DNA from 4 places in the Promicromonospora sp. NPDC090134 genome. Region 1 is predicted to be linked to each of the others. Evidence: riboswitches for the same ligand, from Rfam matches in the RefSeq annotation. Region 1 holds a riboswitch; each other region holds the start of a gene.
The links. A riboswitch is a leader RNA that binds a small molecule or an ion and turns the genes downstream of it on or off. The one in region 1 is predicted to bind thiamine pyrophosphate.
Positions count from the first base shown of each region.

Region 1 (3,657 bases):
CCCGTCGAGCGCTGGCGCGCCGTGCGCGACCGGATCCACGACGACGTGTGCACCCACGGGTTCGACGCAGAGCGGAACACGTTCACGCAGTTCTACGGCTCGGACGGGCTCGACGCCGCGCTGCTGCTGATCGGCCAGGTCGGCTTCCTGCCCTGGGACGATCCCCGGGTCGTCGGCACCGTGGACGCCGTGCAGCGCGAGCTCGGCCAGGACGGGCTGCTGCGGCGGTACCACAACGAGGCCGACGACCAGGTGGACGGCCTGCCCGGCGCCGAGGCGACGTTCCTGGTGTGCAACTTCTGGCTGGTCGACGCGCTGCACGGCATCGGCCGGGTCGACGAGTCCGTCGCCCTGTTCGAGCGGCTGCTCGCCGTGCGCAACGACCTGGGGCTGCTCAGCGAGGAGTACGACCCCGCCACGGGCCGGCACCTCGGCAACACGCCTCAGGCGTTCAGCCACCTGGGCCTGGTGAACAGCGCGCTGCGGCTGGGTCAGCCCCGCGAGTCGCGCCAGGCGACCCAGTCCGTGACGGTCGACAGGTCGTAGTCCGGCCCGGTCACCCCGACGGTGAACAGGGTGACCCCCGCCGCGACGAACGCCTCGCCGGTCGTACCGGGCGCGCCCTTGGCCTCCACCGAGCGTTCGACCAGCGCGGCGGTGTCGCGCCCGACGGCGGCCCCGTGCTCGTCGAGGATCGCCGACTTGCTCGTCAGGGTCGGCAGGTCGCCGAACGAGTGCCAGATGTCGGCGTGCTCGGCCACGATCCGCAGCGTCTTGCGCACGCCACCGCCGCCGATCAGGACCGGGATCTCGCGCGACGGCGCCGGGTTGCCGGCTGCCAGCCGGGCCTTGATGCGCGGCATCGCGTCGCCCAGGCTCGCGATGCGCGAACCCGCCGTGCCGAACTCGTAGCCGAACTGGTCGTAGTCCTTCTCGAACCAGCCGGCGCCCAGGCCCAGGATCAGCCGCCCGCCCGAGATGTGGTCGACCGTGCGGGCCATGTCCGCCAGCAGGTCGGGGTTGCGGTAGCCGATGCCGCTCACGAGGGCGCCGATCTCCACGCGCTCGGTCTGCTCGGCCCACGCGCCGAGCATGGTCCAGCACTCGAAGTGCTTGCCGTCGGGGTTGCCCCGCAGCGGGAAGAAGTGGTCCCAGTTGAAGATGACGTCCACCCCGGCATCCTCGGCGCGGAGCACCGCGTCGCGGATCGCGGAGTAGTCGGCGTGCTGGGGCTGGAGCTGGACACCGATGCGGATCGGGCGGTCTGTCATGGCGGCAGCCTACGACCCGCCGGATCCGATAGCCTCTGCCGCACGTGACACGGGGTGCCCTGCCAGGGCTGAGACCACACCCGTCGAACCTGATCCAGATCATGCTGGCGAAGGGATGTCCACCGTGACTTCTTCTGCTGTCCCCGTTTCCGCCGGGCCGTCCGGCACCGCCGCGCCGTCCGGCCCCGCCGCCGTCCGCCCCTTCACCGAGGAGGCCTGGGAACGCATCGCGGGCTGGCGCGACGCCGTCGAGCACATGCCGTTCGTCCGGGCGCTCGCGGACGGCTCGCTGCCCGCCGGGTCCTTCGCGTTCTACCTCGCCCAGGACGCCGCCTACCTGCGCGAGTACTCGCGCGTCCTGGCGGGCGCCGCGCGGGTGGCGCCCAACCCGGCCGCGCAGGGCTTCCTCGCGCGGTCGTCGGTGACGGCGCTGGAGGTCGAGACGGCGCTCCACCGCGACTGGCTGGGCGCCCATGCCGGACTGGTGGCGGGCGACGTCGCCGCGGTCGAGCCGTCCCCCGTCACCGCGGCCTACACGGGACACCTGCACGCCGCGGCGTCGGGCAGCTACGCGGAGACGGTCGCCGCGCTCCTGCCCTGCTACTGGCTCTACGCGCACGTCGGGAGCGTGCTCGTGGACCTCGCCGGACGCCGCCCCGGCGGCCTGGCGGGCCACCCGTACGGGGCCTGGATCGGCACCTACGGCGACGAGGCCTTCCAGGAGTCGACCCGCCAGGCCCGTCGCCTGGCCGACGATGCCGCCCGCTGGGTCTCCCCGGACGAGCGCGAGCGCATGCTGCGGGCGTTCGAGATCTCGTCGGTGCACGAGTACCTCTTCTTCGAGCAGGGCTTGACCGCCCCCACCTGGCCGACGCCGCCCATGTGGGCCGAGACTAGGGGGTGACGCCGTCGACGGCGCCGACCAGAGGACAGGAGCACCGATGCCGAACTACAGCACCTCCGCCGAGATCGACGCGACACCCGAGGAGGTGTGGGCGGTCCTGTCCGACGTCGAGCACATGCCCGACTGGACGTCGTCCATGAAGTCGGTCGAGATCATCGACGGGCCCAACCCGCCCGACGTCGGCACCCAGGTGCGGATCGAGCAGCCGGAGCTGCCGCTCGCGGTCTGGCTGATGGACGAGTGGGACCCGCCGCGGCACTTCGCGTGGATCACCGAGGCGCCGGGCGTGACCACGCAGGCGGAGCACCTCGTCGAGCCGCTGCCGGATGGCCGCTCCAAGGTGACGCTCGCGATCACGCAGACCGGCTCGCTGGCGTGGCTGGTCGGCGGCCTGGTGGGCAAGCGGACCCGGGAGTACGTCGACACCGAGCTGGCCGGGCTCGAGGTCCGCGTCACCCAGCAGGGCTGAGGCCGGGGCGGCCCACTCCGCTTGGCGCGCCCTCGTCGCCCGGGGTCTCAGGCGCGGGTGGCCACCGCGAACACCCGGCGGAACGCCAGCGGGGTGCCGTGCGCCCGCTCGGGGTAGGCCTCCCGGAGCGCCGCGCCGAACTCCTCCTCGAACCGGGCGCGCAGGCCCGGGTCCTTTGCCTCCAGCGCCTGGAGCGTGGGCTGGGCACCGGTCGCCGAGATCCAGCGCAGCACCGGGTCCGGCCCCTGCAGCACGTGCGTGTAGGTGGTCTCCCACGTGTCGACGGCCCAGCCCGGCCGGGCCAGGATCTCCAGGTACTCGGCCGGGTCGGCGGTGGCCCGCCGCTCGACCGGCCCGACGACGTCGGCGTACGGCGCGCGGGTGGCGACCTCCCGCAGGAGCCGGTGGCTGGGCGCGTCGTGGTTGCCCGGCACCTGGAACGCGAAGGTCTGCGCGGCCCGGTCGGCGAGCGTCGTGAGGAGCTCGCGGTGCCCCGGGACCCACTGGAGTGCCGCGTTGCTGATGACGAGGTCGGCGGTGTGGTCGTCGGTGCTCAGGTCGGCCAGCACGTACTCGGTCGCCGGGTCGGCGGCGCGGGCCTCGGCGATCATGGCGGGGGAGGCGTCCACCCCGGTGACGCGCGCCTCGGGCCAGCGCGCGCGGAGCACGGGGGTGAGGTGACCCGGGCCGCAGCCGAGATCCACGATCGTGCCCGGCGCGGCTGCCACGCGGGCGACCAGCTCCGTGAACGGCCGCGACCGCTCGTCCGTGTACTGCAGGTAGGCGCCGGGGTTCCAGTCGGCCATCACAACTCCTCGCCGTCGAGTATCTTGATGTCAAGATACATCACGGCGGGCCGGGCCGCGGCGTCCGCCGGGCTCGCGCCGGGCGGACGCCGTCCGCCCTACGCGACCTCGATGTAGTCCAGCTCGGTGAACGCCGTCCCCTTGCCCAGCCGGATGGTGTTCCAGCCGGCCTGCAGCGTGATGTCCTTGCCGGCCTGCTGCCAGTTG
Region 1 is NZ_JBIVCZ010000010.1:29,053-32,709, reverse strand. Features, by position in the region: gene ACIPN7_RS23670 (glycoside hydrolase family 15 protein) at 1-546, shown strand, start outside; gene ACIPN7_RS23665 (LLM class F420-dependent oxidoreductase) at 492-1,271, opposite strand; TPP riboswitch at 1,312-1,404, shown strand; gene ACIPN7_RS23660 (TenA family protein) at 1,396-2,175, shown strand; gene ACIPN7_RS23655 (SRPBCC family protein) at 2,213-2,644, shown strand; gene ACIPN7_RS23650 (methyltransferase domain-containing protein) at 2,692-3,450, opposite strand; gene ACIPN7_RS23645 (family 43 glycosylhydrolase) at 3,549-3,657, opposite strand, start outside.

Region 2 (3,657 bases), on a different contig from region 1:
GGCCGACGGCGCAGGGTCGCCTGCTGGATGGCCGGCGGGTCGTAGGCCGCGTCGAGGCGGCCGATGTCGGTGCCGGGCGGCACGACGGCGTCGATCCGGTCGAGGATCTCGTCGCTCAGGCTGACCTCGGCGCCCGCGAGCGCGCTGTCGAGGTGCTCCATGGTGCGCGGGCCGATGATCGCGGAGGTGACGCCCGGGTGGGCGATCGCGAACGCCATCGCGAGGTGGTTCAGCGGCATCCCGGCCTCCTCGGCGACGGGGATGAGCTGCTCGACGACGTCGAGGCGCCGCTCGTCCTGCAGGTGCGCGAACCCGAACTGGGCCCGATGGGCGTCGCTGGCACGCCCCTTGCGGTACCTGCCGGTGAGCATCCCGCCGGCGAGCGGGCTCCACACGAGGGTGCCCATGCCGTACTGCTGGGCCACGGGCAGGACGTCGCGCTCGATGCCGCGGTTCAGGATCGAGTACGGCGGCTGCTCGGTGCGGAACCGCTCCAGGCCGCGCCGCTCGGCCACCCACTGCGCCTGGACCATGTCGGCGGCGGGCATCGTGGACGAGCCGATGGCGCGCACCTTGCCGGAGTTGATGAGGTAGGTCAGCGCGGCCAGCGTGTCCGCGACGTCCGTGTCCGGGTCGGGCCGGTGGATCTGGTACAGGTCGATGTGGTCGGTGCCCAGGCGGCGCAGCGAGTTCTCCACCTCGGCGATGATCCAGCGCCGCGAGTTGCCGCGGTGGTTGGGGTCGTCGCTCATGGGCAGGTGCACCTTGGTGGCCAGCACGACGTCGTCGCGCCGCCCCTTGAGCGCCTTGCCCACGATCTCCTCGGACTCGCCGCGGGAGTAGGCGTCGGCGGTGTCGATGAAGTTGATGCCCGCGTCGAGGGCCTTGTGGATGATCTTGACGGACTCGTCGTGGTCGGGGTTGCCGATCGCGCCGAACATCATCGCGCCGAGGGCGTAGGGGCTGACCTTGATGCCGGTCCGGCCGAGGCTGCGGTACTGCATGGGCCCTCCTGGGGTCGAGAGGTCTGGTGGGCGTCTCCGCGGTGCCGTACTCTGGAACGAAGCGGAACGCCCTTCCGGAACTATATGGAAAGCCATTCCGGTTAGCAAGAGACCAGGAGAGAAGTGACCCAGCACACAGAGCAGCGGCCCCTGCGCCGCGACGCGCAGCGCAACATCGACGCGCTGCTCGACGCCGCCAAGACCGTCTTCGGCACGTCGGGCGTGGACGCGCCCGCCAAGGAGATCGCCGACCTGGCCGGCGTCGGGGTCGGCACGCTCTACCGGCACTTCCCCAAGCGCTCGGACCTGGTCAAGGCCGTCTTCCAGGCCGAGGTCGACGCCACCGCCGACGCTGCCCCCGCCCTGGCCGCCGAGCACGACCCCGTCACCGCGCTGGAGAAGTGGCTCCACCGGTACACCCAGTTCCTGGCGACCAAGCGGGGCCTCGCCTCGGCGCTCCACTCCGGCGACCCGACGTTCGACGCGCTGCCCGCCTACTTCATCGGGCGGCTCGGCCCTGCCGTCGGCTCGCTGCTCGACACCGCCGCCGAGGCCGGCGCCATCCGCGCCGTCGCCAGCCCGAAGGACTTGCTGTACGCCGTCTCCAAGCTGTCCCTGCCGATGAGCGACGAGGAGCCCGACCACGGCCGGCGCATGCTCGACCTGCTCGTCGACGGGCTGCGGTACCGCCCCTGACCCCTCCTTCCAGCACGCACCGACGGTTCCCGAGACGGGCACCGGCCGTATATGGTCGGCCCACTTGGCGCGGGGCGCCGGGCACCAGTCCGGCTGAGATGCACCCGTGGAACCTGATCTAGGTAGTGCTAGCGAAGGGAACGCCTCATGGGCTCCGTCCTGCCCGACGCCGTCGCGTCGGTCGTCACCGCGGTGCGCGACACCGCCCCCCTGGTGCACTGCGTGACCAACGTGGTGGTCACCAACTTCACCGCCAACGTGCTGCTCGCCGCCGGCGCGGCACCGGCCATGGTCGCCGACCCCGAGGAGGCGCCCGTCCTGGCCGGTGTCGCCGGCGGCCTGCTCATCAACCTCGGCACCGTCGAGGGCGGCCAGGCCGACGGCATGCGCGCCGCCGTCGACGGCGCCACCGCCGCCGGCGTGCCCTGGGTGCTCGACCCCGTGGCCATCGGCGCGCTGCCACTGCGCACCCGCCTCGCGGCCGAGCTCTTCGCGCGCGGCCCCGCCGTCGTGCGCGGCAACGCGTCCGAGATCCAGGCGCTCGCCGGCGGCGCAGGCGGCCGGGGCGTCGACTCCCTGGACACGCCCGACGGCGTGCGGGACGTCGCGCTCTCCCTGGCCCGGTCCTCCGGCGCCGTGATCGCCGTCAGCGGCGCCTCCGACCTGATCACCGACGGCGAGCGCGTCGTGCGCGTCCAGGCGGGCACCTCCCTGATGACGCGCGTGACCGGCGTCGGCTGCTCGCTCGGCGCGCTGGTCGCCGCGTGCAGTGCCGTCACCGAGGACCGCCTGCTCGCCGCGACCACCGCGACAGCCTGGCTGTGCGTCGCCGCCGACCGCACCACGTCGACCACCCCCGGCAGCTTCGCCGTGGAGCTCGTCGACCGCGTGTTCGACGTCGACGCCGAGGCCGTCGGGTTCGGCGCCGGGCTGGTGAACGAGCCCGCCACCGGGCACGAGCCCGCACGGGCCGAGGCGTGAGCGCCCGGATCCGCCTCGACCCGTCCGTCTACCTCGTCACCGACACCGGGCAGTGCGGCGGCCCCGCCGGGGTCGTCGCCACGGTGGGCGCGGCGGTCGACGGCGGCGTGACCGCCGTCCAGCTCCGGGACCCGGGCGCGACCACCCGTGAGTTGGTGGACCTCGGCCGCGCGCTGGTCACCCTGCTGCGGCCGCTCGGGGTGCCGCTCGTGGTGGACGACCGGGTGGACGTGGCGCTCGCGATCGACGCCGACGGCGCCCACGTGGGCCAGCGCGACCTCGACCCCGTCTCCGCGCGTCGGCTGCTGGGCCCGGACCGGCACCTCGGGCTGAGCGTCAGCACGCCCGAGGAGGCGCGAGCCGCGGTCGATCTCCCGCCCGGCACCGTCGATCTGCTCGGCGTGGGCCCGGTGCGACCCACCCTGACCAAGTCGGACGCCCGGCCGGCGATCGGGTTCGCCCGGCTGAGCGTCGTCACGGCCGCCGCGGCGCTGCCGTGCGTGGCGATCGGCGGGCTGCGGGCCGCGGACGTCGCCGCGCTGCACGGCGCCGGTGCGGCCGGCAGCGCCGTCGTCTCCGCCGTCTGCGGCCGGCCCGACCCGGCCGCCGCGGCACGGGAGATCGCGCTGGCCTGGGCGGCGGCGCGGGCCGAGAACCGGTCGGACGCGCGCTCGCGCACCACGACGGGACCCGCCTCGTGAGCGCGTCCGCACGGGACGCGGCCCAGGTCGCCGACGCCGCCGCGCGCGTCGACGCACCCCCGCGCGTCCGCCCGCCCGGTCATCCGGTCGTGGCGCTGACGATCGCGGGGTCGGACCCGTCCGGAGGCGCCGGGATCCAGGCCGACCTGAAGACCTTCGCGGCGCTCGGCGGCTACGGCTGCGCGGTACTCACGGGGCTGACGGCTCAGTCCACGACCGGGGTGACGCGGGTGCACCCGGTGCCCGCCGACATGGTGCGCGCACAGCTCGACACG
Region 2 is NZ_JBIVCZ010000002.1:138,377-142,033, forward strand. Features, by position in the region: gene ACIPN7_RS07060 (aldo/keto reductase) at 1-1,004, opposite strand, end outside; gene ACIPN7_RS07065 (TetR/AcrR family transcriptional regulator) at 1,128-1,700, shown strand; TPP riboswitch at 1,761-1,858, shown strand; gene thiM (hydroxyethylthiazole kinase) at 1,848-2,681, shown strand; gene thiE (thiamine phosphate synthase) at 2,678-3,382, shown strand; gene thiD (bifunctional hydroxymethylpyrimidine kinase/phosphomethylpyrimidine kinase) at 3,472-3,657, shown strand, end outside.
Region 2: linked by a shared signal. The riboswitch ahead of thiM (hydroxyethylthiazole kinase) and the one ahead of ACIPN7_RS23660 (TenA family protein) in region 1 are both predicted to bind thiamine pyrophosphate.

Region 3 (3,657 bases), on a different contig from region 1:
CAGGCGGTGGGGTCCCGCTCCCTGGAGAAGGCCCGGACGTTCGCCGACCGCTTCGGCATCCCGACGGCGCACGGCTCCTACGAGAACCTCGTGGCCGACCCCGAGGTCGACATCGTCTACGTGGCCACGCCGCACCCGATGCACGCGGAGGCCGCGAAGCTGGTGCTCGAGGCCGGCAAGCACGTGCTGGTCGAGAAGCCGTTCACGCTCAACGCCGCCGAGGCGCGCGAGATCGTGGACCTGGCGGAGTCGAAGGGGCTCGTGGTCCTGGAGGCCATGTGGACCCGGTTCCTGCCGCACATGGCGCGTGTGCGCGAGATCATCGCGTCGGGCGCGCTGGGCGAGGTGCGCACCCTGATGGTCGACCACACCCAGGACCTGCCCGACGACCCGGGCCACCGCATCAACGACCTCGCCCTGGGCGGCGGCTCCCTGCTGGACCTGGGCATCTACCCGGTCTCGTTCGCCTGGGACCTGTTCGGCGAGCCGCTCACCGTGCAGTCGCACGCCACGTTCAAGGAGACGGGCGCGGACGCCACCGTCGCCACGATCTTCGGGTACGACGGCGCCCGGGTCGCCACGACCGTGTCGGCGTCGGACACCCGCGGGCCCAACCGGGCCTCGATCCTGGGCACCGAGGGTCGCATCGAGATCGACGCGACCTGGTACAACCCGTCCACGGTGCACGTCTACGACGCCTCGGGCACCGAGACCGAGACCTTCACCGCCGAGGTGACGGGGCGCGGCATGCACTTCCAGGCGGCCGAGGCCGAGCGCCTGGTGGCGGCCGGCGAGCTGGACAGCCCGCTGCTCCCGCGTGAGGAGACGGTGGCGATCATGGCCACCCTGGACACGATCCGCGAGCAGATCGGCCTGGTCTACCCGGGCGAGTGATCCGGCTGGTCCTCCCCTTCACCTTCGAGGCCCGAGTTTCTTCGCTTTCACGCTGCTGAAAGCGAAGAAAGTCGGGCCTCGAAGGTGAGCAGGCTTCCGGACCTGCCGCGACCAGCGGTACGGTGGCCCCGCCAACGCGGGGAGCTCGGGGTAGCCGGGCTGAGAGGAAGGCCTGGGCACCACGCCCGACGCCGTCGACCCGATCACTTGAACTGGGTAATGCCAGCGGAAGGACGTGCCTGACGGCACGGGCGTTCGGTCGAGGCCGTCCCCTGCGCGGGGACGTGGTCGCGCGCCCCCTGTCGGGAACCGGCGACCTCTGGCATGCCCGTGCACGGAGGTCGCACATGCTTGCCGAGATCCAGGTCTCTCCCCGCCCCAGCGGCACGCCCGACGCGAGGTACGCGCACGTGGATGCCGCCATCGCCGTCATCCAGGCGTCCGGGCTCACTCATGAGGTGGGCGCCATGGGCACGTTCGTCCAGGGCAGCCCCGACGAGGTGTGGGCGCTGCTGCGCGCCGTCCACGAGGCGACGCTCGCCGCCGGCGCGGACGGCGTCCAGTCCAACATCAAGGTCAGCCAGGGCGCCGACGACGCCGGCCCCACCATCGCGGACCTCGTCACCAAGTTCCGGGCGTGAGCACGCGCGCCGTCGCGCGGCGGCGGGCGGCGGGGCAGGGCGAGGCTGCCGGGTGGCGGCAGTCCGGACGGCGTCCGGCCAGGCGCGAGCGAGGCCTCGCACATCGGGTCGGACGCCGGGCCGGGCGGGTCCTCGCCCCGCTCCTGACCGTCGCGGCGCTGCTCGCGGTGTGGGAGGCCTGGGTGCGCCTCGCGGGCGTGCCCGAGTTCGTGCTGCCCGCGCCGTCGCAGGTGGCCCGGACCGCCGTCGAGGTGGCGCCGCTGCTCGGACCGCACGTCGTGACCACTCTGACCGAGGCCGCCGCCGGGCTCGCGCTCGGCGCGGTCGCCGGCCTGCTGCTGAGCATCGTGGTCACGGCCTCCCGCGTGACCGGCGACGCGGTGTACCCGCTCGTCGTGCTCACGCAGACGGTGCCGGTGGTCGTGCTCGCGCCGCTGATGATCCTGTGGGCGGGTTTCGGCCTGCTGCCCAAGGTGATCCTGGTGTCGCTCACCGTCTTCTTCCCCGTCCTGGTCTCGGCGGTGGGCGCGATGCGCGCTGTCGACGCCGAGCACTCCGACATGGTCGCCGGCCTGGGCGGTACCCGCCTGGACCAGTTCCTGCTGGTCCGCCTGCCGGCGTCGGTCCCGGGCGCGCTCGCGGGCCTGCGGGTCGCCGCGACCTATGCCGTGGGCGCGGCGGTGGTCGCCGAGTACCTCGCCGGGCAGTCCGGCCTCGGCGTGTTCGTGCAGCGGTCCCGCAAGGCGTACGCCGTGGACCAGATCTTCGTGGGCGTCGTCCTGATCGCCCTCCTGTCCGGCCTGTTCTTCGCCCTCGTCGCCGCGCTCACCCGCGTCGCGACGCCGTGGCAGAGAGGAAAATCATGAACCTGTCCCGTACCCCCGCCCTGGTCCTCGCCGCGCTCGCGCCGCTGGCGCTCGCGGGCTGCGGCACCGCCGCGGGCACCGCCGACGCGGCGTCCGACGGCGGCCTGCGCGAGGTCACCGTCGTGCTCGACTGGACGCCCAACACCAACCACTCCGGCCTCTACCTGGCCCAGGCGGAGGGCTGGTTCGAGGAGGAGGGGCTCGACGTCGAGATCGTCGAGCCCGGCGAGACCTCCGGCCTGCAGCTCGTCGCGGCCGGCCAGGCCGACTTCGCCTACTCCGTGGCGGAGGGCCTGGTCCCGGCGCGCGCGGCGGGCGCCGACGTCGTCTCCGTCGCGACCGTGATCGAGCACAACACGTCGTCGCTGATCAGCCTCGCGGACGACGGGATCACCCGGCCCCGGGACCTGGAGGGCAAGCGGTACGGGTCCTACGAGTCCGACCTCGAGAAGGCTCTGATCAGCAAGCTCGTGGAGTGCGACGGCGGCGATCCCGCGCGGGTCGAGTTCGCGCCGCTCGTCAGCGACGACTTCCGCATCGGCCTGACCGAGGACCAGTTCGACACCGCCTGGGTGTTCGACGCCTGGGACACGATCCGGCTGGGCGAGGTGGACGGGCTCGACGTCGACACCATCGCGTTCCGCGACCATCTCGACTGCATCCCCGACTGGTACACGCCGCTCGTGGCGACGTCCCGGTCGCTGCTGGACGAGGAGCCGGACGTCGCCCGCGGGTTCCTGGCCGCGCTCTCGCGCGGGTACGAGGAAGCGGCGGCCGACCCCGACCGCGCGGCGCAGGTGCTGCTGGAGGCCGCGCCCGAGCTCGACCCGGAGCTGGTCGGGGCGAGCGCGCGGTGGCTCGGCCCGCAGTACGCGTCCGGCGACTGGGGCGCGCAGCGCGCGGAGGTGTGGGACGGGTTCGTCCGGTTCCTCGAGGAGGAAGGGCTGACCGAGCCGGGGTTCGACACGGACGCCGCGTGGACCGACGAGTACCTGCCGTGACGGTGCTCGCTGCGCACGGGCTGAGCGTCCGGTTCGGCGACGTCCTGGCCCTGGACGGCGTGGACCTCGCGGTGGCCGACGGCGAGTTCGTCGCCGTCGTCGGCCCCTCGGGGTGCGGCAAGTCGACGCTGCTGCGCGCGCTCGGCGGCATGCTGCCGCCGGGCGCGGCGGTGTCGGGGGAGCTCACGCTGCCCACGCTGCCGGACGGCGGTGCCGCCACCGCGTGGATGCCGCAGCGCGACGGGCTGCTGCCGT
Region 3 is NZ_JBIVCZ010000001.1:125,301-128,957, reverse strand. Features, by position in the region: gene ACIPN7_RS00595 (Gfo/Idh/MocA family protein) at 1-894, shown strand, start outside; TPP riboswitch at 1,029-1,131, shown strand; gene ACIPN7_RS00590 (MTH1187 family thiamine-binding protein) at 1,242-1,535, shown strand; gene ACIPN7_RS00585 (ABC transporter permease) at 1,532-2,401, shown strand; gene ACIPN7_RS00580 (ABC transporter substrate-binding protein) at 2,398-3,402, shown strand; gene ACIPN7_RS00575 (ABC transporter ATP-binding protein) at 3,399-3,657, shown strand, end outside.
Region 3: linked by a shared signal. The riboswitch ahead of ACIPN7_RS00590 (MTH1187 family thiamine-binding protein) and the one ahead of ACIPN7_RS23660 (TenA family protein) in region 1 are both predicted to bind thiamine pyrophosphate.

Region 4 (3,657 bases), on a different contig from region 1:
TGCCGAGCGCCAGGTAGTTCCCCGGGCCCCACGACCCGTCCGGCTCCCGGAACGAGCGGACGACGAGCCCGGCGAGCGGCACCGCGATGAGCCCGGCGACGATCGCGGTGCCCGCGAGCACCGCGCCCACGTCGGCGGGCGACCGCCAGGACAGCGGGCGTGCCGAACGCCGCGCGGAGACGAGGTGCAGGGCGGCCTCGCGCCGCCGTCGGGCGCGTGCGGACACGGCCAGGGCCGCGGAGATGACGACGAGCTGCAGGATCGACAGCACCGAGGCCGAGCGCAGGTCCAGGAACTGGGTCGTGCGGGTCCAGATCTCGGTCTCGATGGTGCCGTACCGCACGCCGCCGAGCACCAGCACCACCCCGAACGCCGTGGCGCAGAACAGGAACACCACCGACGCCGCCGACGTGATCGCGGGCGCGAGCGACGGCAGCGTGACGGTCCGGAAGACCCGGGCCGGTGCCGCACCCAGCGAGGCCGCGGCCTCCTCGGCTCGGGGGTCGAGCCGCTCCCAGAGCCCGCCGACGGTGCGCACCACCACGGACACGTTGAAGAAGACGAGCGCGACGACGATCCCGGCGAGCGACTCCTCCAGCCCGAGGAACCCGAGCGTGCCGCTCGGCGCGAACAGCGCGCGGAACGCGACGCCGACCACCACGGCGGGCAGCACGAACGGCACGGTCACCAGCCCGCGCGCCAGGCTGCGCCCGGGGAACGACCGCCGGTACAGCAGGTAGGCGAGCGGCAGGCCCAGCAGCACGGAGAACGCCGTGCCGAGCACGGCCTGGGTGAGGGTGAGCCCCACGAGCCGCCACGTGCGCGGGCGGGTGAGCACCTCGACGAACCCGGTGAGGTCGAGCGCGCCGTCGGGCACGAACCCGCGGACCACGAGCGCCGCCACCGGCCACGCGAAGAAGACCGCGAGGAAGCCGAGGGGGACGGCGACCGCCGCCCCCCAGAGCAGGGGTGCGGGCCGCAGGCCGTGCCTCATCAAACTCCGCCCTTGGTGGGCTGAGCCTGCGGCTCCACTCCGGGCGGGTGCCTCGTTCCTCGGCCCCCACCCTGCGCTGCGCCTCCGGCTCAGCCCACGACCGTCGCGGTCCACCGTTCGATCCACTCGTCGCGGTGCTCGCTCACGTCGGCCGGGTCCACCTCGAACGGGGCGTCGGCCTGGGGCGCGAACTTCTGCCAGTCGGCGGGCAGCTCCACGGCCGCGTCGGCCGGGTACATGTACATCGACTCGGGCAGGGCGGCCTGGACGTCGTGAGTGAGCAGGAAGTCCACCAGCGCCCGGGCGCCCTCCGGGTTGTCGGAGCCCGCGAGCACACCCGCGTACTCGACCTGCCGGAAGCAGGTCTCCAGCAGCGCGCTCGTGGTCGACTCCGAGCCGTCCTCGCTCACCGTGAACGCCGGCGACGTCGCGTAGGACAGCGCGAGCGGCCGTTCGCCGCCCTCGCCCGCCCCGGAGAAGTCGACGTAGTACGCGTCCTCCCACGAGTCAGCGACCTTGACGCCGTTGTCGACGAGCGAGGCCCAGTAGTCCTCGAACCCGTCCTCGCCGAACGCCCCGATCGTCGCCAGCAGGAACGCGAGCCCCGGGGACGACGTCGCCGGGTTGGTCACCACGAGCAGGTCCTTGTACTGCGGGTCGGCGAGGTCCTCCAGCGTCGTCGGCACCTCCAGGCCGGACTCCTCGAACCACGCCTCGTCGGCGTTGACGCAGACGTCGCCCTGGTCGACGGGCGTGAGCGCGCCGCCGAGCTGCTCGGCGCCCTCGGGCAGGTCCGCGGACGTGTACTCCTCGACCACGCCGGCCTCCAGCGCGCGGGAGGCGAACGTGTTGTCGATGCCGAACACCGCGTCCCCGAGCGGGGCGTCCTTGGTGAGCACGAGCTGGTTCACCAGCGTGCCGGCGTCACCCGCGGCGCTGACCTCGACCGTCGTGCCGGACTCCTGCTCGAACTGGTCGATCAGCTTCTCGTCGAGCGCCCAGGAGTCGTGGGTCACCAGCGTCACGGTCCCCGGGTCGCCGGCGCCGGACGCGTCGTCGCCGGAACCGGAGCCGCCGGAGCACCCGGCGAGCAGCAGCGCCGCCGACAGCGCGACCGCGACGGTAGGGATGGTGCCCCCGTGGGCACCGGAAAGACGCGACATCATTCCTCCGACTTCCTCCGCCGGTGTTACCCGGATCAGGTTCAAGGGTCTGCGGCTCTCCGCACTCTCAGCGCCATCGGGGCGCTCCCCTGTCGTTTCCATGCAGCCTAGTCGGCTGCCGAGGACTACGGTGTGGAGATGGCCCAGATTGAGACGGAACAGACACTCGGCGAGAAGGTCGGCACTCTCGCCCTGACGATCGCGGCCGGCTGGGTCGCCCAGAAGGCGGTCAGCATGATCTGGAAGGGCGTGACGGGTAACGACGCGCCCAACAAGCCCGACGACCCGGAGCTGGACCTGCTGCAGGCGACCGTGTTCGCGGCCGTCGCCGCCGGGACCGCGGTCTTCGCCAAGCGCCTCGCCGCGAAGGGTGCCCACCGCGCCGCGGTGCGGATCGCCGCGCGGCGCAGCGCCGTGTGAGGGCATGACACCCTGGTGCCGTGAGCTTCACGCACCTCGATGACCGCGGCCAGGCCCGCATGGTCGACGTCACCGCCAAGCAGCCGACCGTCCGCTCGGCCACGGCCTCCGGCCTGGTCCGCTGCACCCCTGCCGTGATCCAGGCGCTGCGCGACGGCGCCGTGCCCAAGGGCGACGTGCTCGCGGTGGCGCGCATCGCGGGCATCGCCGCGGCCAAGAAGACGCCCGACCTGCTGCCGCTGGCCCACGTGATCGGCGTGCACGGTGCGGCGGTGGACCTGGAGGTGACCGACGACGGCGTCGTCGTCACCGCGACCGTCCGGACGGCCGACCGCACCGGCGTCGAGATGGAGGCGCTCACCGCCGTAGCGGTCGCCGGCCTCGCCGTGATCGACATGGTGAAGGGCCTGGACAAGTCGGTCACGCTCGCGGACGTCCGGCTGGAGCGCAAGACGGGCGGCAAGTCGGGCGACTGGGTGCGTGCCGAGTGATCACGGTCCGCTACTTCGCCGGCGCCCGGGAGGCCGCGGGGCGCCCCACCGAACAGCTCGACGGTCCGACGTCGGTCGCCGCCCTCCGCGGCGCCCTCGCCTCCGCCCACCCGGCCCTGGGTGCCGTGCTGCCGAAGTGCGCGCTGCTGGTCGCGGGCGCCCGGGCCACGGCGGACGAGGCGACCGTGCCGGACGGCGTCACGGTCGACGTGCTCCCGCCCTTCGCGGGCGGCTGACACCGGCCACCCGGGCCGACAGTCCTGCTACCCCGGCACCGGAGCCGGGTGGTCGCCGCCCTCGAGCTGGGAGCGGACGTGCGGCCAGAGGGCGAGCACCACGTCGAGGCCGTCCCGCACGCCCCCGGACGAGCCGGGCAGGTTCACCACGAGCGCTCGCGTCCCGGCCGTCGCACGTGCCACGCCGACCAGCCCCCGCGAGAGCGCGGCGGTCGGGATGCCCGCGGCGGTGCCTCGCTGTCGCACGGCCTCGGCGACGCCCGGGACCTCGTAGTCCAGCACCTCGCGCGTGCCCTCGGGCGTGAGGTCGCGGGGCGTGATCCCCGTGCCCCCGGTGGTCACCACCAGACGAG
Region 4 is NZ_JBIVCZ010000014.1:120,444-124,100, forward strand. Features, by position in the region: gene ACIPN7_RS27820 (ABC transporter permease) at 1-994, opposite strand, end outside; gene ACIPN7_RS27825 (thiamine ABC transporter substrate binding subunit) at 1,084-2,157, opposite strand; TPP riboswitch at 2,153-2,258, opposite strand; gene ACIPN7_RS27830 (DUF4235 domain-containing protein) at 2,296-2,577, shown strand; gene moaC (cyclic pyranopterin monophosphate synthase MoaC) at 2,598-3,068, shown strand; gene ACIPN7_RS27840 (MoaD/ThiS family protein) at 3,065-3,304, shown strand; gene ACIPN7_RS27845 (molybdenum cofactor biosynthesis protein B) at 3,332-3,657, opposite strand, start outside.
Region 4: linked by a shared signal. The riboswitch ahead of ACIPN7_RS27825 (thiamine ABC transporter substrate binding subunit) and the one ahead of ACIPN7_RS23660 (TenA family protein) in region 1 are both predicted to bind thiamine pyrophosphate.